2 linked regions of the Variovorax paradoxus genome follow. The protein of the gene in region 1 interacts with the protein of each later gene in a pairwise test. Links are inferred from orthologs where the notes say so. Each region holds a gene or a part of one and is shown on either strand. Other genes may lie near its edges. The genes, in order: acpP and GOQ09_RS16035.

Region 1 (10,775 bases):
GCTGCTGCTGGTTGGCGCACCCGCGGCCCTGGCCAGCTTCGGCGAGCACCCGAGGGCGCGCATCGTTGCCGCCAGCGAAGTGGTGGGCATGGACGACCCGGTCGAAATTGCGCTGCGCAAGAAGAAAGACTCTTCAATGCGCATTGCGATCCAGCAGGTCAAGGACGGTGCCGCCCAAGCTGCCATCTCGGCCGGCAATACGGGTGCGCTGATGGCGATTGCGCGCTACCTGCTCAAGACGCTCGACGGCATCGACCGCCCCGCGATTGCGCCGCAGCTGCCCAACATCAGGGGCGGCGCCACCACGGTGCTCGACCTGGGTGCGAATGTCGATTGCGATGCCGAAGATTTGTTGCAATTTGCCGTGCTCGGCTCCGCGCTGGTCTCCGCGCTCACGGGCAACGAGTCGCCTTCGGTCGGCTTGCTCAATGTGGGCGAAGAAGCCATCAAAGGCAGCGAAACAATCAAAAAAGCAAGCCAACTGCTTCGTGCTGCAGCCAACTCGAAAGATTTGAACTTCTACGGAAACGTGGAAGGCAACGACATTTTCAAGGGAACGACCGACATCGTTGTATGTGACGGTTTTGTCGGCAACGTCGCCCTGAAGGCCAGCGAAGGCGTTGCGTCGATGATCGGCGAGTTCATTCGCGTGGAATTCTCGCGGAGTATTTTCACCAAGGCTGCGGCTATCGTTGCCTATCCGGTGCTAAAAGCTTTTAAAAATCGCCTGGATCACCGTCGATACAACGGCGCAGCCCTGTTGGGCCTGCGCGGGCTGGTTTTCAAGAGCCATGGCTCGGCTGACGAAGTGGCTTTCGGCCATGCGCTGGATCGCGCTTATGATGCCGCTCGCAACAACCTGCTCGATCGCGTGCGGGCCCGCATTGCCCACGCCGCGCCATTGCTCGCGCGGCAGGAGTCGGCGGTGCCAGCGGACGCGACGGCCCTTCACGCTTGATGAGCCCTTATTCACGCATCACCGGCACCGGCAGCTATCTGCCTCCGCGCCGGGTGACCAACGACGACCTTGCCAAGGAATTGGCAACGCGCGGCATCGAAACTTCGAACCAATGGATCGTCGAGCGCACCGGCATCCACGCGCGCCATTTCGCGGCACCCGAGGTAACGAGCAGCGATCTCGGCCTTGAAGCCGCCCGCAGCGCGCTCGAGGCGGCGGGGCGCAAGGCGGAAGAGGTCGACCTGATCATCGTCGCCACGTCGACGCCCGACATGGTGTTTCCGTCGTCGGCCGCCATCCTTCAGAACAAGCTCGGCATCGCCGGCTGCCCGGCGTTCGACGTGCAGGCGGTCTGCAGTGGTTTTGTCTATGCACTGACCGTGGCCGACGCCATGATTCGCACCGGCACTGCGCGTTGCGCACTGGTGGTCGGCGCCGAAGTGTTCTCGCGCATTCTCGATTTCAATGACCGCACCACCTGCGTGCTGTTCGGCGACGGTGCTGGCGCCGTGGTCCTCGAAGCGAGCGAAGAGCCCGGCATCCTGGCGAGCGACCTGCATGCGGACGGCAAGCACGTCGGCATTCTTTGCGTGCCGGGCCATGTGTCCGGGGGCAATGTGCTGGGTACGCCCCTGCTGCACATGGACGGCCAGGCCGTTTTCAAGCTTGCGGTGCGCGTGCTCGAAGAAGCCGCGCGTGCCACGCTCGCAAAGGCAGGCAAGACCGACGCGGACATCGACTGGCTCATTCCGCACCAGGCCAACATCCGCATCATGGAAGGCACGGCCAAGAAACTGAAGCTTCCGCGCGAGAAGCTCATCGTCACGGTCAACGAGCACGGCAATACCTCGGCCGCCTCGATTCCGCTGGCGCTCGACGAAGCCGTGCGCTCCGGCAAGGTGAAAAAGGGCGAAACCGTCATGCTCGAAGGCGTGGGCGGTGGCTTCACCTGGGGCGCGGTGCTATTGAATCTGTAGCGTATTGCGGCGCCCGCGTGGGGCCGCAGTGCGACATGACGCGTTAAAAACAATGAAATCCTTCGCTTTTGTCTTTCCGGGTCAGGGCTCGCAGGCCGTCGGCATGCTCGACGCCTGGGGCGACCATCCGGCCGTTGTCGAAACCCTGCGCGAGGCATCCGAAGCGCTGGGCGAAGACATTGCCGCGCTGATCAAGAACGGCCCCAAGGAAGAGCTGGCGCTCACCACCAACACGCAGCCGGTCATGCTGGTGGCCGGCGTGGCGGCCTGGCGCGCCTGGCTGGCTGAAGGCGGCGCGGCCCCTTCGGTCGTGGCGGGACATTCGCTGGGCGAGTACTCCGCGCTGGTGGCGTCCGGCGTGCTCACGCTGGCGCAAGCCGCGCCGCTGGTGCGGTTTCGTGCGCGAGCAATGCAGCAGGCGGTGCCCGTCGGCACCGGCGCCATGGCCGCCGTTCTCGGTATGGAAGTTGGCAAGGTCGTAGCGGGCTGCGCGGAAGCCACTGCGTCTTTCGGTGCGGGCAGCGCCGAGATCGTCGAGGCGGTGAATTTCAACGACCCGATGCAAACCGTGATCGCAGGCAGCAAGGCGGCCGTCGACAAGGCCTGCGAGGTGCTCAAGGCCAACGGCGCCAAGCGTGCGTTGCTGTTGCCCGTGTCGGCGCCGTTCCATTCGAGCCTGATGAAGCCCGCGGCCGAAGCGCTGCGCGAGAAGCTCAGCACCATCACGCTCGCTCCGCCCCAGATTCCGGTACTCAACAATATCGACGTGGCCGTGGAGACCGATCCGGCCCGCATCCGCGAAGCCCTGGTGCGCCAGGCCGCCGGCCCGGTTCGCTGGGTTGAAAGCGTGCAGGCCTTGAAACTGCGCGGTGTAGCCGCCATCATCGAGTGCGGGCCCGGCAAGGTGCTGGCCGGAATGGTCAAGCGCATCGCCCCCGAGCTCGAAGCCGCGTCGGTGTACGACCCAGCAACGCTCGCGGACTCCCGACAACTGCTCGCCGCCTGAACGGCGAAAGGCCCGGACACTTCTTTTATGAGCATTCCCAAATTTGAAGGGCAAGTAGCCCTGGTCACCGGCGCATCGCGCGGCATTGGCGCAGCCATTGCGCTAGAGCTCGCCCAGCGCGGCCTCAAGGTGGTCGGCACCGGCACCACCGAAGAAGGCGCGGGCAAGATCACTTCGGCGCTCAGCGCCTTCGGCGGCCGCGGCCGCGCACTGGACGTGAACGACGGCGCTGCCGTCGAGGCCCTCATCGATGAGATCGTGAAGGCCTATGGCGCCATCCACGTTCTGGTCAATAACGCCGGCATCACGCGCGATACGCTCGCCATGCGCATGAAGGACGACGACTGGGATGCGGTGCTGGCCACCAATCTCAAGGCTGTGTTCGGTCTTTCGCGCGCCGTGATTCGCCCGATGATGAAGCAGCGCTACGGCCGGATCATCAGCATCACCAGCGTGGTCGGGGCCTCCGGCAATGCCGGCCAGGCCAACTACGCCGCGGCCAAGGCCGGCGTCGCGGGCATGACCCGGGCGCTGGCACGCGAACTCGGCAGCCGCAGCATCACGGTCAACTGCGTTGCCCCGGGTTTCATCGAAACCGACATGACCGCCAGCCTGCCCGAGGCACAGCAACAGGCGCTGCTCCAGCAGATTCCGCTGGGCCACCTGGGCAAGCCGGCCGACATCGCGCATGCAGTGGCGTATCTTGCATCTCCGCAGGCTTCCTATGTGACGGGGCAGGAACTGCACGTCAACGGCGGCATGCACATGTAATTGGCCGCAAGGCGCAATCTTTCCCCGTCCCGGGCGCACGGCAAATGCCACAATGCGCCCGGCTAAAATCCACCGATTACCTACAACCCTCAGAGGGAACCAAATGAGCGATATCGAAGCACGTGTCAAGAAAATCATCGCCGAGCAACTCGGCGTGGAAGAGTCCCAAGTAACGAACGAAAAGGCCTTCGTGGCCGACCTCGGCGCGGACTCGCTCGACACGGTCGAACTGGTGATGGCACTCGAAGACGAATTCGGCATTGAAATTCCGGATGAAGACGCCGAGAAGATCACCACGGTGCAAAACGCCGTCGACTACGCCACCAAGAATCAAAAGGCCTGATCGGGCCGGCTGCAACTGCGACGGCCGGCGGCGCTTCTTTCAAGCCCCGTACGCGCCGCCAGCAGCTGTTCAGCGCTTCCAGAAAGGTTTGCCGGCATGACCAAACGCCGCGTCGTCGTGACCGGACTCGGTTGCATCGCTCCTGTCGGAAACACCGCGACCGAGTCCTGGGCCAACCTGTTGGCCGGGAAGTCGGGCATTGCGAACATCACCGCGTTCGATGCAAGCGCCTTCGCTTGCAAGTTCGCAGGTGAGGTGAAGGGTTTCGACATCACCCAATACATCTCGGAGAAGGAAGCGCGTCACATGGACCGCTTCATTCATCTGGGGCTTGCCGCCGCCATTCAGGCGGTGCAGGACAGCGGACTGCCGACCGGCGAAGCGCTGTCGTACGAAGAAGCCGTGCGCATCGGCTGCAACATCGGCTCGGGCATTGGCGGCCTGCCGATGATCGAAGAGACGCATGGCGAATACGCGACTCGCGGCCCCCGCCGCATTTCGCCGTTCTTCGTGCCGGCTTCGATCATCAACATGATCTCGGGCCACGTGTCCATCAAGTACGGCTTCAAGGGCCCGAACATCGCCGTCGTGACCGCCTGCACCACCGGCCTGCACGCCATCGGCACCTCGGCGCGCATGATCGAGTACGGCGATGCCGACGTCATGATCGCGGGCGGCGCCGAGTCGACTATTTCTCCGCTCGGCATCGGCGGCTTTACCGCGCCGCGCGCGCTGAGCACGCGCAACGACGATCCCGCAACGGCTTCCCGTCCCTGGGACAAGGACCGCGACGGCTTCGTGCTGGGCGAGGGCGCCGGCGTGCTGGTGCTCGAAGAATACGAACACGCCAAGGCGCGCGGCGCCAAGATCTATGCGGAAGTGGCGGGCTTCGGCCTGACCGGCGACGCGTACCACATGACCGCACCCGACGTCGACGGCCCGAGCCGCTCGATGGCCATGGCGCTCGCCAATGCAGGCGTCAATGCCGACCAGGTGCAGTACCTGAATGCCCATGGCACTTCCACGCAGATCGGCGACCTCAACGAGACCAATGCGGTCAAGAGGACTTTCGGCGATCACGCGAAGAAGCTGGTCGTGAACTCGACCAAGTCGATGACCGGCCACTTGCTGGGCGGTGCCGGCGGCATTGAATCGGTGTTCACGGTGCTCGCACTGCATCACCAGAAGAGCCCGCCGACCATCAACATCTTCAACCAGGATCCGGAGTGCGACCTCGACTACTGCGCCAATGTGGCGCGCGATCTCAAGATCGATGTCGCGGTCAAGAACAACTTCGGCTTCGGCGGCACCAACGGCACGCTGGTGTTCAAGCGCGCTTGAGCCTTGCTCTTTCATGCACAGCGCACCGTCGGTGACCTACCCGGTGGGGCGCTCGCGCGGCGCAACCCGGATACTGATAGCCACCTGGGCCCTGGGAGCCTGCTGCGCAGGCCTCTCTTGCTATCTCTTCGATAGTGCCGGCTGGCGCCAGCTGCTCCTGGTTCTGAGTGTTCTGTTTTCAGGCATTGCGGCCGCGCTCGGGCTGCGAAGCGACGGCGCTGGCGTCTTGCACTTCGACGGACTCCATTGGAGCCTCACGGGCACCGACCGGGGCCGCGCCGTCCATGCCGCGCAGGCCTCCGTGGCGCTCGATCTTCAGTCGCTGCTGCTGGTTCGGCTGAGCCAGCCGGGCCGCGCCGCACGTTGGATATGCATCGAACAGCGCGCCATGCCGGAGCGCTGGCGCGATCTGCGCCGTGCGGTATATTCGCGCCCCCCGTCCGCGTCGCCTGCCGGCGAGCCTTGGCGGGCGACCGTGCCGGCCGACGCGCCCTGAATCTCCCCGATGACCACTTCTCCGCCGCCAGTGCCACCGGACTCCGGCTTGACCGATGTGTCCGTCGAGGCACCGCGCCCAGGTGAGGTCGATCTCCAGCTCGTCCAGCGGACGGTTGCGGGCGACCAGAAGGCGTTCGAGCTGCTGGTCATCAAATACCAGCGCCGGATCGAGCGCCTGATCGGGCGCATGGTGCGCGATGTCGACCTGGTCGAGGATATCGCGCAGGAAACCTTCATCCGGGCCTACCGGGCGCTTCACCAGTTCCGTGGCGATGCCCAGTTCTACACCTGGCTTTACCGGATCGCGGTCAACACCGCCAAGAAGGCGCTGGTCGACATGAAGCGCGACCCCACCATTTCCGAAAGCGCCCTGCGGCCGTCTTCTGAAGAAGACGATGAAACTTACCGCCCCGGAAACGAACCAATCAGCGACGAGACCCCCGAATCGGTGCTGGCGGCAAACGAAATCGCCAGCGTTGTCGAAGCGGCCATGGAAGCGCTGCCTGCCGAGTTGCGGCAGGCTGTCACCCTCCGCGAAATCGAGGGCATGAGTTACGAAGAGATTGCCGAGGTCATGGATTGCCCTATCGGCACGGTGCGTTCGCGTATTTTCCGGGCGCGCGAGGCCATTTCGGCCAGGGTCAAACCGCTGCTGGACAACCAGTCAGGCAAGCGTTGGTAGGTAAGCAGGTGAATGAAATGAATCAGACGATGACGGCTCGTGAACAGGTGTCCGCACTGGCGGACGGTCATTTGCAGGGCGACGACTTCGCGCGGGCCATCGAAGCCGTCTGCGCCGAAGACGATGCGCGCGCCGCCTGGCGTTCCTATCACGTGGTGGGCGACGTTCTGCGCTCGGGTGCCCACGCGCCTTGCAGCGACAGCGACGCGTTCCTGACCCGATTCCAGCAGCGCCTTGCGGCCGAGCCCGTGGTTGCGACCCCGGTCCTGGCGCCGGTAACGGCCACCAAGGTGGTCACGCTGCAGCGCAGGGCCGACGCCGCCAACGAGCCGGTGTTCCGCTGGAAGCTGGTGGCAGGCGCCGCGTCGCTGGTGGCCGTGGCTGCCATCAGCTGGACATTGGTGGGCAACGGAGCGGGCTTCCCGTCTTCCGGGGCGCAGATCGCGGCGCAGCAGCAACCGGCCGCCAATTCGGTGCTGGCGGCTGCAGCGGTCAACGGCCAGTCGCCTGCCGCCACCACGCTGACGCCGACTCGCGTGGTGGTCGGCAACGGCAGCGCCCAGGTCATGCTGCGCGATCCGCGGCTCGACCAATTGCTCGAGGCGCACCAGCAAGCCGGCGGCGCTTCGCAGATGCCTTCGGGCTTCTTGCGCAACGCGACCTTCGAGGGGCCCACGCGCTGATTGCGCGCCTGTCGCTCCCAATGACCGTTCAGATGCCGATCTCCGTACGTGCGTTCGCGCTGGTGTTCACTGCTTTCTGCCTGGCGCAAGTCGCCATCGCACAGACCCGTTCGGGTCCGATGAATGCAAAGGGAGCAGCCTCGGCGCAAGCCGGCGACGCTCCGCCGGCCATGGGTGTGGTTGAGTGGCTTCAGCGCATGCACACCGGAGCGCGGCAACGCAACTACGTTGGCACTTTTGTGGTTTCGGCGGCGGGCGGCGATTTGTCGAGCGCGCGCATCTGGCATGTGCGAGAGGGCGACCTGCAGATCGAACGCATCGAAGCCCTCTCGGGGCCGCCGCGCTCGACATTCAGGCGCAACCACCACGTCATGACCTTCCTGCCCGAGGCAAAGGTCGTGAAGGTCGAAAAGCGCGAAAACCTCGACCTTTTCCCCAACCTGCCCGACAAGCCGGATTCGTCGATTGGCGACTTCTACGACGTCCGGGCCGTCGGCAAGGACCGCGTGGCGGGCTTCGATGCCGATGTGGTGCAGCTGGTGCCGCATGACACCTTGCGCTTCGGCTATCGCATCTGGAGCGAGCGCCGCTCCGGCCTCGTCATCAAGCTGCAGACCGTGGACGGCGATTCACGCGTGGTCGAGCAATCGGCGTTTTCCGAATTGCAGCTCGATGCCCCGGTCAAGGCGCAGGCCCTCGCGCAGATGATGACCAATACAAGCGGTTACCGCATCGAGAAGCTCGAGCTCGAGCGCACCAGCGCGCAAGACGAAGGCTGGGTTCTCAAGACGCCGGTGGCCGGTTTCAAGCCGCGCAGCTTCTATCGGCGCCCGGCGGGCGGCGACAAGACGGGGCAGGACCGCACCGTTCAGTGGACCTTCTCCGATGGCCTCGCTTCGGTGTCGCTTTTCATCGAGCGCTACGATGAAAAGCGCGCACCGCGCGACGGCGTGCTGACCATTGGTGCAACCAACGCCATTCGCCGGCGATTGCCCGAGCCGGCAAGCGACTGGTGGCTCACCGCCGTGGGCGAGGTGCCACAGCAGACGCTAAATGCTTTTGCCCAAAGTCTCGCGCGCACGCGCTGACCTGACGCGCATGCGCAAGTGGCGCTGAACCAAGTCCGCATCACAGACTCATAGCTCTTCTTTTGGTCGCTCTGTTCTTTTGAAAGAAAACCGATGATGTTCAAAGTCGAGGGACACAAGCTTCGTTCCTATCTCTTCGCATTCGGCCTGGCCTGTTCGGCCAGCGTGGGTTTCCTGCCGGCCACCTCGGCCGTTGCCCAGACGCCCCAGACACCGCAAGCGCGCGGCTTGCCCGACTTCGCCGATCTGGTCGAGCAGGTGGGGCCTGCAGTGGTCGGGATCCGCACCGTCGAAAAGGTTTCCACCCGCAGTGGCGGCGGTGGAGAAATGGACGAGGAAATGCAGGAGTTCTTCCGGCGCTTCTTCGGGCAGCCGCTGCCCGGCAATCCGCGCCCGGGCCCGCGTCCGAACCGGCCGCAGCCCCAGGAAGAAGAGCGTCCGCGCGGCGTGGGCTCGGGCTTCATCCTGACCGCGGACGGCTATGTGATGACCAATGCCCACGTCATTGAGGATGCGTCGGAGATTCTGGTCACCCTCACCGACAAGCGCGAGTTCAAGGCCAAGCTGATCGGCGCCGACAAGCGCAGCGACGTCGCGGTGGTCAAGATCGAGGCCACGGGGCTTCCCGTGGTGAAGGTCGGCGACATCTCGAAGCTGCGCGTCGGCGAATGGGTGATGGCCATCGGCTCGCCCTTCGGGCTGGAGAACACCGTTACTGCCGGCATCGTGAGCGCGAAACAGCGCGACACCGGCGACCTGGTGCCCCTGATCCAGACCGACGTGGCCATCAACCCCGGCAACTCGGGCGGGCCGCTTATCAACCTGCGCGGCGAGGTGGTCGGCATCAACAGCCAGATCTACTCGCGCTCCGGCGGCTACATGGGCATTTCGTTCTCGATCCCGATCGACGAGGCAATCCGCGTCAGCGACCAGTTGCGCACCACGGGCCGTGTCTCGCGCGGCCTGATCGGCGTGACCATCGGCTCGGTCTCGAAGGACGTGGCAGAGTCTCTTGGCCTCGGCAAGGCGCGCGGCGCCGTGGTGAGCAGCGTGGTGCCGGGCTCGGCGGCCGACAAGGCCGGTGTGCGCGAAGGCGACATCATCACCAAGTACGGCGACAAGGTCATCGAAACGCCGAGCGATCTCTCGCGTTCGGTGGCCAGCACCAAGCCGGGCGTGAAGAGCACGCTCACCGTATTCCGCAACGGCAGCTCGCGTGAACTTTCGATCACCGTTGCAGAGGGCGACCCCGAAGCCAAGCCTTCGAGCAAGCGCCAGTCGGACCGCGAGGAGCCGCAGGCCAAGCCGTCGTCCACCGCCGGAAAGGCGATCGGCCTTGTGGTCAGCGACCTTACCGACGCGCAGAAGAAGGAGCTCAAGGCGCGCGGCGTGCGTATCGACGCGGCGACCGATGCCGCCGCGCGGGCCGGTCTGCGTGAAGGCGACGTGATTCTTTCGGTCGGCAATATCGAAGTGACCAGCGTCAAGGAATTCGAATCCGCCTTGGCCAAGGCCGACAAGAGCAAGCCGCTCAGCGTGCTGTTCCGCCGCGGCGAGTGGGCGCAATATGCCCTGATCCGACCCGCACGCTGATCTGGCGCTGCCGTCAAGTGGCCCCACCCGACAGTCGGGTTTGGGGCCTTTTTTTGAGGTGTTTGCGACGCTCGGCAGCTTGGCTCAAAAAAATTTTTGGGCCGGGAAGAGGCGTTATTTTGTTGGTGGCTACTAACTTGTAAGTAGGCTTAGGACGGTTTTCGGTAGAATAGGAGCCCTTGGGCGGTGGGTCCATGCATAAGGAGGGCGAATTCCTTCACGATGCGAGATGTCAGACAGCAGTCCACCGCTGCTCCACAGATCGCCCACAAGTTGTTCATCGAGTGCTCCACCGAACCTGTGGATAAGTTGTTTATATCTTTCATGTTGTGGACCCGCAACGACCCGTTTTGACCCTGTCCCCGGATGTACGTGCCTCCCTTTTTGCCTACAATGAAGTTCCAACTACTGCAGTTGCCATTGCTTGTTGGTTCAGGGCGCGTCTCCAGAAGACGCGCCCTTTTTTCTTGCCTGTCGCACTCTGCGCACGAGCCAATTCAAGTACTTAAGCGTTCCCGTTGATGAATCACATCAGAAATTTTTCGATCATTGCGCACATCGATCACGGCAAGTCGACGCTCGCCGATCGTTTGATCCAGCGTTGCGGCGGCCTCGCGGAACGCGAGATGGAAGCGCAGGTGCTCGACTCGATGGACATCGAAAAAGAGCGTGGGATAACCATCAAGGCGCAGACCGCTGCGCTGCACTACAAGGCGCTCGATGGACAGGTCTACAACCTCAATCTGATCGACACGCCGGGCCACGTCGACTTCTCATATGAAGTGAGCCGCTCGTTGTCGGCATGCGAAGGTGCGCTGCTCGTCGTCGATGCATC
Region 2 (11,107 bases), 1.9 Mb from region 1 along the record:
ATAGCTTTCGCCTGTGAGGCCGACCCGCGCATGGCTCGCGCCGACGATGTCCAGGTCGGATGGATCGTCGGGCGACACCATCAGGTTTGCGTTGCTGCCGATTACCACGCTGCCGTCCGGGCCGACGTGGTCCGGTGCATAGTCGGCATAGCCGGCTTGCCGCACGATGCCTCTGACGACTGCAGCCGCGAACCTCAGTGAATCTTCCACCGCCTGCGCTTCGGCATTGGCGGCAAAGAGCTGCCGGCTGCCAATGAAGGTAGCCGTGGCGGCCAGCACCACCACCAGGCCGATCGCGGCGGCGACCATCAACTCGACCAAGGTCATCCCGCCCTGGCGCAGGCACCTTGGGTGACAAGGGGCTCGCACGGCAGCCGTTCGCCTAGCCGACAACCAGTTGCATCACCAAGCGAGGCGGAAGCTCCCGCTGCGGCTTGCCGTCGTGCTTCGCGTCCACGGCGTCGGCGTGCGGCACCCAGCCGAGCTTGACGACCACATTGCGGCCGGAACCACTGCACGGCCACGCGTATTCGCCGGCCGACGCGTTCCAAGGGTGGTCATCGAAGCACACGCTCAGGCGGGCACCGGGCAATGCCTTGGCAACGCGGCGCTTCCACTCGCCCATGTCCCAGGCCGCCAGGCTTTCGGGATCGCAAGCCGCGCCTGCCGCCGCGCACCCGCCCGGGGCGGCGCCAGTGCCGGCATCCTCGGTCCAGTTGGCGACAAGATAGGTATTGGCCGCGTCGTTCCTTGCCGCCACACCCGGGTTCATTCGAACCTTTTCGGAAAGGTCGCGAGCGAGGTTGACTGCCGCAGCGAATGTTGCGGCTTCCTTGCCCGTGCGCACAGCCGTGAGCAGCATGCCGATGGAGCCGAGCAAACCGACGCTCAGCACCGCGATGGAAACGAGCACCTCCACGAGCGAAAAGCCCGTGGCGGCCTGCCTTGATGTAGCCATTTTTCGATGTCCTCCCCGTCCTGCAACTTCGGTTGCTTCTTTATTCCTGCATCGAAACTGGAGCGTAGAGGCGGCTCTCTGCAGGCCGTTTGCCGTTCATCCGCTTTTGACCGCCGCTCGTATGATCCAGCGGCTCCGGTGTTAAATAATTCTTCTCGCAGCCCATGCCCTCCCCCGAACAAGACGCGCAGCACATCGCCACCGCATTGCGCCTGGCTTCCGACGCGCTGTTGCTGACCGATCCGAACCCGCGCGTGGGTTGCGTGCTGTGCGATGCAGACGGCCGCGTGCTGGGCCAGGGCCACACGCAGCAAGCCGGCGGGCCGCATGCCGAAGTGATGGCGCTGCGCGACGCCGCGGCCAAGGGCCACTCGGTTGCAGGCGCCACGGCCTACGTCACGCTCGAGCCCTGCTCGCACCACGGGCGTACCGGTCCCTGCTGCGACGCGCTGATCGCGGCCGGCATCGGCAGGGTCGTGGCATCGCTTGCAGACCCGAACCCGCTGGTCGCCGGACAGGGCTTCGCCCGGCTGCGGGCGGCCGGCACCGAGGTGCAAACCGGCCCTGGCGCCGCGGAATCGCGCGAGCTCAACATCGGTTTCTTCAGCCGCATGGTCCGCAAGCTGCCTTGGGTGCGTCTCAAGGTGGCGGCCTCGCTCGACGGCAAGACGGGCCTTGCCAACGGGGTGAGCCAATGGATCACCTCCGAAGCGGCCCGAGCCGACGGCCACGCGTGGCGCGCCCGTGCCAGCGCAGTGTTGACCGGTGTGGGCACCGTGCTCGAAGACAACCCCCGGCTCGACGTGCGCATGGTCGAAACGCCGCGCCAGCCGCATCTGGTGATCGTCGACAGCCATTTGCAGACCCCGCCTGACGCTCATGTTTTCATAGCAGGCCGCCCAGTGTGGATTTACGCAGCCGTCCGCGACGAAGCCCGCGCTGCCGCCCTGGAAGCACGCGGCGCCACCGTCACCTGCCTGCCCAATGCCGCGGGCAAGGTCGATCTGGCCGCCATGCTGCAAGACCTGGCAGCGCGCGGCGTCAACGAACTGCACGTCGAGGCCGGCCACAAGCTCAACGGCTCGCTCATCCGGGAAGGCTGCGTCGACGAATTGCTGGTCTACCTGGCGCCCAAGCTGATCGGCAGCGGCCTCGACATGGCGAGCCACCTGCACGCCGAAGGGCCACTCACCTCGCTGGAGGGCGCGCTGGCGCTCGAATTCAAGTCTGTGCAGATGCTCGAGCCCGACCTGCGGATCGTGTCACGGGTGCGCGGGCGCGACAGCTTCTAGCGTCCAGCCTCGGCGACCGGAGGCGGATTGCACGGCCAAAGCGCCGCGGAAAGGCCGAGGGCCCCCGCATCTGCGAAAATGTGCAAATGTTCACCGGAATCATCACCGGCGTGGGGCGCATCGCCGCCATCCACGACCTCGGCCCCTCCTCCTCCTACGGCAAAAGACTCGGCATTTCGGTGCCCAACGGATATCTCGACGATGTAGGCCTCGGTGACAGCATCGCGCTCAACGGCGCCTGCATGACCGTGACCACGCTCGATCCGGCGCAGCAGCTGTTCACCATCGACATTTCCGCCGAATCGCTCGACAAGACCGCCGGCCTCACCGAGCAAGGCGCCCGCATCAACCTCGAGAAGGCGCTGCGCGCCAGCGACCGGCTGGGCGGGCACATCGTGTCGGGCCATGTGGACGGCATCGGCATGGTGAGCCACTTTGCGCCCGTGGGCGAAAGCTGGGAACTGCGCGTGGTCGCACCGCCCGCATTGGCGCGCTTTCTGGCCTACAAGGGCTCGATCACGATCAACGGCGTGAGCCTTACGGTCAACAGCGTGAGCGACATCGAAGACGGCGCGGAAATCAGCATCAACCTGATCCCGCACACCGTCGAAAACACCTCCCTCGGCAGCCTCCAGGCCGGCTCGAAGGTCAATCTCGAAATCGATACCGTGGCGCGCTACGTGGAGCGCATGCTCCAGGCCGGCGTCCTGGTGCCAACTCCTTCCACGTATTCCAAGGACACCGCCGAATGAACGCCTCCGTCACCCCCATCGGCGCGCCCCGCGGCTCGCGGGCACCCGCGCCGATTTCCCCGGTCGAGGAGATCGTGGCCGAGCTCGCCGCCGGCCGCATGGTGATCCTGGTGGACGAGGAAGACCGTGAGAATGAAGGCGACATCGTCATCGCGGCGGACCACATCACGCCCGAGGCGATCAACTTCATGGCCCGCCATGCGCGCGGGCTGATCTGCCTCACGCTTTCGCGCGAAATGTGCGAGCGGCTGCAGCTGCCGCCCATGGTGTCCCGCAACGGCGCCAAGCATTCGACCGCCTTTACCGTTTCGATCGAAGCGGCCGAAGGCGTGACCACCGGCATCTCGGCCGCCGACCGCGCCCGCACTGTGCAGGCCGCCGTGGCGCGCAATGCCGTGGCCAGCGACCTGGTGCAGCCGGGCCATATCTTTCCGCTGCAGGCGGTGGACGGCGGCGTGCTGATGCGCGCCGGCCATACCGAAGCCGGCTGCGACCTCGCAGCCATGGCCGGCTGCTCGCCCGCCTCGGTGATCTGCGAGGTGATGAACGAAGACGGCACCATGGCGCGCCTCCCCGACCTGCAGATTTTTGCGGCCGAGCACGGGCTCAAGATCGGCACCATTGCCGCGCTCATCGAGCACCGCAGCCGCACTGAATCGCTGGTCGAAAAAGTCGGCTGCCGCGAAATCCAGACCGCGTGGGGCAGCTTTACCGCCCACGCCTTCACCGACAAGCCCAGCCGCGGCGTGCATCTTGCGCTGGTGCGCGGCAAGTGGCAGCCGGACGATGTGGTGTCGGTGCGCGTGCACGAGCCGCTTTCGGTCCTCGACGCGCTCGAAATCAACCGCTCGCTGCATTCCTGGAGCCTTGACGCCAGCCTCGCGCACATCGCGAATGAAGGCAAGGGCGTGGCCGTGCTGCTGAACTGCGGCGAAACCGCCGGCGAGCTGCTCGCCCAGTTCGACGGCACCGCGCGCCCCGCGCAAGCCCCCGAGCGCGGCCGCATGGACCTGCGCAGCTACGGCATCGGCGCGCAAATCCTGCGCGAATGCGGCGTGCACAAGATGAACCTGCTCGGCACGCCCCGCCGCATGCCGAGCATGGCCGCAGGCTACGGCCTCGAAATTGCCGGCTACCTCACGAAAGACTGACAAGACATGCAAGGTGCAAACAAGGGAGCGGATGCAAAGCCGCTCGACGGAAAAGGGCTGCGCATCGGCATCGTCCAGGCACGCTTCAACGCCGACATCACGGACGCGCTGGCCGCGGCCTGCCTCGCCGAGCTCGAAAAGCTGGGCGTGGCGGCGGACGACATTCACCATGTGCAGGTCCCCGGCGCACTCGAAGTGCCCGTGGCCCTGCAGGCCATGGCCGTGCGCGGCGGCTACCACGCGCTCGTGGCGCTGGGCTGCATCATTCGCGGAGAAACCTACCACTTCGAACTGGTGGCCAACGAATCGGGCGCGAGCGTGAGCCGCATCGCGCTCGACCATCGCATTCCCATCGCCAACGCGATCCTCACGACCGAAAACATGGAGCAAGCCATTGCCCGCCAGACCGACAAGGGCCGCGATGCGGCCCAGGTGGCGGTCGAGATGGCGCAATTGCTGGCCTCCCTCAAATGACCGAAGACAACAACAAGACAGCAGGCGCCAAGCCGCGCCAGGCACGCACCGGCCTCACCAGCACGGGCGCACGCAAGGCTTCGGCCAAGTCGAATCGCAGCCGCGCGCGCGAATTTGCGCTGCAGGCGCTCTACCAGCATCTGGTGGGCCGCAACGACGCGGCTGCCATCGACCAGTTCACGCGCGACCTCGCGGGCTTCCACAAGGCCGACGCCGCGCATTACGACGCGCTGCTGCACGGTGCCATCGAAGGCGCTGAGCAGCTCGACGCGCTGATCCGCCCGCTGCTGGACCGCAAGTTCGAAGAGATATCGCCCATCGAGCACGCCGTGATGTGGATCGGCGTGTACGAGTTTCAGCACTGCCTGGACGTGCCATGGCGCGTGGTGCTCAACGAATGCATCGAGCTTGCCAAGGAATTCGGCGGCACGGACGGCCACAAGTATGTGAACGCCGTGCTCAACGGCCTGGCGCCGCAACTGCGCGCGGCCGAGGTGGAGGCCGATCGCACTTCCGGCAAGGCTAGAACGTGAGGAGCGCCGCCCGGCCGCCCGAAGGCGCGCAGCGCCGTAGCTTGGGGGTGCAATGAGAATCTCGGCGCGCGCACAGCGCATCGAACCGTTCTACGTGATGGAGGTTGCCAAGGCCGCCGGCGTGCTGGCGCGCGAGGTGGCCCATACCGACCGGCCGATGATCTTCCTGAACATCGGCGAGCCCGACTTCACCGCGCCGCCGCTGGTGCAGGAAGCCGCCGCACGCGCGGTGCGCGCCGGTGCCACGCAGTACACGCAGGCGACCGGACTCGACCATCTGCGCGAGCGCATCAGCGGCTGGTATGCGCAGCGCTTCGGCGTCGACGTGCCCGCACGCCGCATCGTGGTGACGGCCGGCGCATCGGCCGCGCTGCAATTGGCCTGCCTCGCGCTCATCGAATCGGGCGACGAGATCCTGCTGCCCGACCCGAGCTATCCCTGCAACCGCCATTTCGTGAGCGCCGCGGATGGCACCGCGGTGATGATCCCGACCACGGCCGACGAGCGCTTCCAGCTCACCGCCGCCAAGGTCGAAGCCGCGTGGACCGACAAGACGCGCGGCGTGCTGCTCGCCTCGCCTTCCAACCCCACGGGCACCTCGATTGCGTCCGACGAGCTGCGCCGCATCCACAACGTGGTGTCGCAGCGCGGCGGCATCACGCTGATCGACGAGATCTACCTCGGGCTTTCGCACGACGATGCCTTTGGGCAGACGGCCTTGGCCATCGACGACAACGTCATCAGCATCAACAGCTTCAGCAAATACTTCAACATGACCGGCTGGCGCCTTGGCTGGCTGGTGGTGCCCGAAGCGCTGGTGCCCGTGGTCGAGCGGCTGGCGCAAAACCTCTTCATCTGCCCCAGCACCGTGTCGCAATACGCGGCGCTGGCCTGCTTCGAGGATGCGAGCATTGCCGAATACGAACGCCGCCGCGCCGAGTTCAAGGCGCGCCGCGACTGGTTCATTCCGCAGCTCAATGCGCTGGGCCTCAACGTGCCCGTGGTGCCCGACGGCGCCTTCTATGCCTGGGCCGACTGCACCAGCGTGGCCGAGAAGCTCGGCATTTCGGGCAGCTGGGATTTCGCCTTCGAAACCATGAAGCGCGCCCACGTGGCCGTGACCCCGGGGCGCGATTTCGGCACCGCCGAAACCGGCAAGTTCGTGCGCTTTTCCACCGCCAGCTCGATGGCCCATCTCGAGGAATCCATCGAACGCCTGCGGGCCATGATCGCGAACCCGGCCCCATGAGCTACGCGTTTCCCATCCGCGTGTACTGGGAGGACACCGATGCCGGCGGCATCGTGTTCTACGCCAACTACCTCAAGTTCATGGAGCGCGGGCGCACCGAATGGCTGCGCTCGCTGGGCGTGGAGCAGCGAAAGCTGCGCGAGGAAACCGGTGGCCAGTTCGTGGTGAGCGAAACGCAGCTCAAATACCATCGCCCCTCCCGCCTCGACGACGAACTGCTGGTTACAGCCGATCTCCGACAAATGGGTACGGCGTCGTTGATAATCGGTCAGCAGGTGCTATCAAAAACAGAGCAAGAACGAACAGGCGCCCCGGCGCCCGTCCTTCTGTGCGAAGGCACCATCCGCATCGGCTGGGTGGACGCCACCACATTGCGCCCCGCGCGCATACCGACCCAAGTTTCGGGAACCCTCGAGCGCTCCGGCGGCTCCATGACTCAACCTTTCAAGCCATGAACCAAGACCTCTCGATCATCAATCTCCTCCTCCACGCGAGCTTCGTGGTCCAACTGGTCGTGCTGCTGCTCGTGATCGTCTCGATTGCGAGCTGGGCCGCGATCATCCGCAAATACTTTGCGCTGCGCCGCATGCGCGCGCTGAACGACGACTTCGAACGCGAGTTCTGGTCGGGCACCAGCCTGAACGAACTGTTCGCATCGGCCGCGCAAAACGCCAAGTTCGCCGGGCCCATGGAGCGCATCTTCGCTTCGGGCATGCGCGAATACCAGAAGCTGCGCGAACGCCACGTGAGCGACGCCAGCACGCTGCTGGACGGCGCCCGCCGCGCCATGCGCGCGAGCTTCCAGCGCGAACTCGATGCGGCCGAGCAGAACCTGTCGTTCCTGGCCACCGTGGGCTCGGTATCGCCGTATGTCGGCCTCTTCGGCACGGTCTGGGGCATCATGCATGCCTTCACCGGCCTGGCCGCGCTCGCTCAGGTAACGCTGGCCACCGTGGCGCCCGGCATCGCCGAAGCACTGGTGGCCACGGCCATCGGCCTATTCGCCGCCATTCCCGCGGTGGTGGGCTACAACCGCTTCGCGCGCGAGATCGACAAGATCGCCATCGCGCTCGAAACCTATATCGAGGAGTTCTCGAACATCCTGCAGCGCAATCTCTCGGCCCACCCGGCCGCGAGCGCGACGGCAGCTTCGGCGACTCCGGGCAACCGCTGAACGGAGGCCGAGCGCATGCCCGCCGTTTCATCCCGAGGCCGAGGCCGCCGCACGATCAACGAGATCAACATGGTCCCGTTCATCGACGTGATGCTGGTGCTGCTGATCATCTTCATGGTCACCGCGCCGCTCATCACGCCGAGCGTGATCAACCTGCCCTCGGTAGACCGTGCCAACAAGCAACCCGACAAGCCCATCGAGATCGTCATCAAGAGCGACGACGAAGTGCAGATCAAGAAAGACCCGTCCACCGGCAGCGGCGGCGCGTCGATTCCCATGACCCAGATCGGCTCCGCGGCCAAGACCGCCCAGGGCGGCGACGACCAGCGCCCCGTGGTCATCAGCGCCGACAAGTCCGTCAAGTACGAAACCGTCGTGAAGGCGATGAACCAGCTCAAGCGCAGCGGCATCGAGCGCGTGGGCCTGTCCGTCACCACCACGGGCGGCAAATAAGGCATGTCGCTCGCCCTGGATCGCCCCGAGTTCGCACCACCGCCGCAGCGCGGCACGCCGCGCGCGGTGCTGCTCGCATTGGTCGCGCATGCGCTCCTGATCGCGGCGCTGACGTGGGGAGTGCGCTGGCGCAGCGACCCCGACGAAGGCGCGGTCGATGCGGAGCTGTGGTCTTCCACGGTGCAGCAGGCCGCGCCGCGCCTGTCCGCACCGCAAGCGCCCACGCCCGCTCCCGCACCACCGCCGCCCGCTCCCCCCGCCGCCGCCTCCTCCACCCCAGGTGAAGGCTCCCGAACCCGCACCGCCGCCGCGCGCGCCGGACATCGCACTCGAACGCGAGAAGAAGCTCAAGGAAGAAAAAGAGCAGAAAGAGCGCGAGCTGGAGCGCCAGCAACAGCAGCGCAAGAAAGAGCTCGAAGCCAAGCAGCGCGCGGAAGACGAAGCCGAGCGCAAGAAGGCCCAGCAGCAAAAGCTCGCCGAGCAGCAGAAGAAGCAGCAGGAAGTCGAGGCCAAGCAGGCCGAAGCGAAGAAACAGCAGCAGGAAGCGGCAGCCAAGCAGGCCGCCGCCGACCGCGCCGCAACGCTCAAGCGCATGCAGGGTTTGGCGGGCGCCAGCGGCAGCGACGATTCCAAGGGCACCGCCCTGCGTTCGTCCGGACCGTCGAGCGGCTATGCGGGGCGCATTGCAGCCGCCGTTCGTCCGAACATCACCTTCCCCGATGCGGAGACGGTCAATGGCAACCCGGCCGCCGAATTCGAAGTGAATCTAGCGCCCGACGGCACCATCGTCGGCGTCAAGCTGACCCGATCGAGCGGATTGCCCAGCTGGGACGAAGCCGCCGAACGCGGCCTGCGCAAGACCGACAAGCTGCCGCGCGACACCGACGGGCGCATCTTCCCGTCGCTGATCGTCTCGCTTCGGCCCAAGCGCTAGGGTTGAGATCTCGCTGCCTTCGGTGCCTGCGCGCCGAAGGCAGCGAAGCGCTGGAGCTCTTTACTTTGCCGCCGCGACGCTCAGCCGCTTGACGTCGAGCTCGGCCTTGTTGCCCACCAGATCCTTGTCGAACTCGCCCGAAATCTCGACGCGCACCTTGTCGTCGATCTTCACGCCTGGCGGAAAGTGCTTGGCGTCGATTTCCACCTTCATGCGGCCGGTGTCGTCGGCAAAGGTGTAGTGCTCGCCGCCATCATGCGAAACGATGAAGCCGCGCAGCGTGGCGTGCTGATCGTCCTTGCCGGTGTCGAGCAGTTGCTTGACGGTCATCGTCTGCACCGTGCTCGGGCCTGCGTACTGCGCAAATGCCGGCGAAAGGGGCAGCACCAGCGCGAGCGACATGCCGAGGGCCAGTGTGGCTTTCTTCAGGGTCCTGGTGTTGGTATGGGTCATGGCAATCGTTCCTCCTTTGAACAGCCTGGTTTACAAAGAAACAGATGGACAACCCCCGGCATCCGAATGTTCCCCTGAGGAACATCCGGCGCCTCTCGCTCACTCGTAGACGACCGAGGCTTTTCCGGCTTCGGCCTGCGCCGTCCAGCTTGCCAGCGCGGCATCGGTCGGAAAGAACTTGGCGCGCTCACCAAGCTGCAGTTCGACCTGCGCGCCGCCCCGCGCCATCGAAAGACGCACCGGCAGCCCCTGCACCAGGTCGCCGTGTTCGCTTTGCTCGGTACGCGGCGGAAAATCTTTCACCAGGCGTGCGATGTCCGGCGCCTTGCCGTTGACCGCCACCCGCAGGAATTTGCCGAAGCGGCAGCGCGCAGTAGCCAGGTCCCACACCTGCTGCACCTGAAAACGCGCCTCGAAACCGCCGCGGCCGGGCTGCAGCCGGCCGCTCACGATCACCAGCTCGTCGTCCTTCAGCGTGTTGCGGTTCGCGTTGATCAGCGCCTCGTCGGCGGTCGCGTCGATGGAGTCCGACTTGTCGTCGAGCTTGAAGATCGCCAGGCGACCGCGCTGGCCGTTGATCACGCGGAAGTCGCTCACGATGCCCGCAATCACCTGCTGCTCGCGGGTGTCCATCAGGTCGCCGATCTCGCGCTTGCAGAAGCGCCGCACCTCGTGCGACACCTCGTCGAACAGATGGCCCGAGAGGTAGAAGCCCACGGCCGTTTTCTCGTAGGTGAGCCGCTCCTTCACGCCCCAGGGCGTGGCGTCCACCAGTTCGGGCTCCTGCGTGGCCGAGCCGTGCTCGCTGTCGCCGAAGATGTCGACCTGGGCCGCGTTGGCTTCGGTGGCCACCGCGAACTCGAAGGCGCGGTCAACCGAGGCGATGAGCGAGGCGCGGTTCTGCTGAATGGCATCGAACGCGCCGGCCTTGATGAGCGCTTCGACCGTGCGCTTGTTGATGCGCTGGCGGTCGATGCGCACGCAAAAATCGAACAGGCTCTTGAACGGACCGCCCTCTTCGCGCGCCCGCACAATGGCCTCCACCGCAAGCTGTCCCGTGCCCTTGACGGCCCCCAGGCCGTAGCGAATCACCTTGTCGGTGACGGGTTCAAAGCGGTAGTTGCCGCGGTTCACGTCCGGCGGCTCGAACGTGATGCCGAAGTTTTTCTGCGCGTCCTCGAACAACACCTTGAGCTTGTCGGTGTCGTCCATTTCCACGGTCATGTTGGCGCAGAAGAACTCGGCCGTGTAATGAACCTTGAGCCAGCCCGTGTGGTACGCCAGCAGCGAATAGGCGGCCGCGTGCGACTTGTTGAAGCCGTAGCCCGCGAACTTCTCCATCAAGTCGAAGATCTCGTCGGCCTTGTCCTGCGGAATGCCGTGCGTCTTGAGCGCGCCCGCTCGGAACTTCTCGCGGTGCTCGGCCATCTCCTCGAGCTTTTTCTTGCCCATGGCGCGGCGCAGCAGGTCGGCGCCGCCGAGCGAGTAGCCGCCCAGGATCTGCGCGGTCTGCATCACCTGCTCCTGGTAGACCATGATCCCGTAGGTTTCGGAGAGCATCTCGGCCACGGCCGGGTGCGGGTACTCCACCTCTTCGCGGCCGTGCTTGCGCGCCACGAAGCTCGGAATCAGGTCCATCGGGCCCGGCCGGTACAGCGCGTTGAGCGCAATCAGGTCTTCAAGG

Evidence for each region.
Region 2: the proteins of acpP (region 1) and GOQ09_RS16035 interact in binary tests that used the Escherichia coli proteins (3 or more experiments, as listed by UniProt). The link is inferred for Variovorax paradoxus from one-to-one orthologs.

What each region holds. Positions count from the first base shown.
Region 1 is NZ_CP046622.1:1,538,974-1,549,748, forward strand. The notes cover bases 2,774-5,435. They hold acpP (acyl carrier protein), read left to right. Parts: upstream 2,774-3,815; coding sequence 3,816-4,055; downstream 4,056-5,435. Other genes in these bases: fabD (ACP S-malonyltransferase), read left to right, coding at 2,774-2,941; fabG (3-oxoacyl-ACP reductase FabG), read left to right, coding at 2,969-3,712; fabF (beta-ketoacyl-ACP synthase II), read left to right, coding at 4,152-5,396; GOQ09_RS07135 (hypothetical protein), read left to right, coding at 5,410-5,435. Also shown: phosphate acyltransferase PlsX, read left to right, coding at 1-958; GOQ09_RS07110 (beta-ketoacyl-ACP synthase III), read left to right, coding at 958-1,935; more of fabD, read left to right, coding at 1,988-2,773; more of GOQ09_RS07135, read left to right, coding at 5,436-5,892; RNA polymerase sigma factor RpoE, read left to right, coding at 5,902-6,576; GOQ09_RS07145 (sigma-E factor negative regulatory protein), read left to right, coding at 6,594-7,259; GOQ09_RS07150 (MucB/RseB C-terminal domain-containing protein), read left to right, coding at 7,280-8,347; GOQ09_RS07155 (DegQ family serine endoprotease), read left to right, coding at 8,441-9,940; lepA (translation elongation factor 4), read left to right, coding at 10,462-10,775. UniProt on the Escherichia coli protein: Carrier of the growing fatty acid chain in fatty acid biosynthesis.
Region 2 is NZ_CP046622.1:3,435,099-3,446,205, forward strand. Bases 5,141-8,134 are described here. They hold GOQ09_RS16035 (YbgC/FadM family acyl-CoA thioesterase), read left to right. Parts: upstream 5,141-6,405; coding sequence 6,406-6,864; downstream 6,865-8,134. Other genes in these bases: nusB (transcription antitermination factor NusB), read left to right, coding at 5,141-5,160; GOQ09_RS16030 (pyridoxal phosphate-dependent aminotransferase), read left to right, coding at 5,213-6,409; tolQ (protein TolQ), read left to right, coding at 6,861-7,583; GOQ09_RS16045 (ExbD/TolR family protein), read left to right, coding at 7,599-8,036. Outside these bases: GOQ09_RS15995 (PilW family protein), read right to left, coding at 1-327; type IV pilus modification protein PilV, read right to left, coding at 383-958; bifunctional diaminohydroxyphosphoribosylaminopyrimidine deaminase/5-amino-6-(5-phosphoribosylamino)uracil reductase RibD, read left to right, coding at 1,123-2,250; GOQ09_RS16010 (riboflavin synthase), read left to right, coding at 2,337-3,002; ribBA (bifunctional 3,4-dihydroxy-2-butanone-4-phosphate synthase/GTP cyclohydrolase II), read left to right, coding at 2,999-4,153; ribH (6,7-dimethyl-8-ribityllumazine synthase), read left to right, coding at 4,160-4,627; more of nusB, read left to right, coding at 4,624-5,140; GOQ09_RS16055 (YgiW/YdeI family stress tolerance OB fold protein), read right to left, coding at 9,031-9,423; dnaE (DNA polymerase III subunit alpha), read right to left, coding at 9,523-11,107.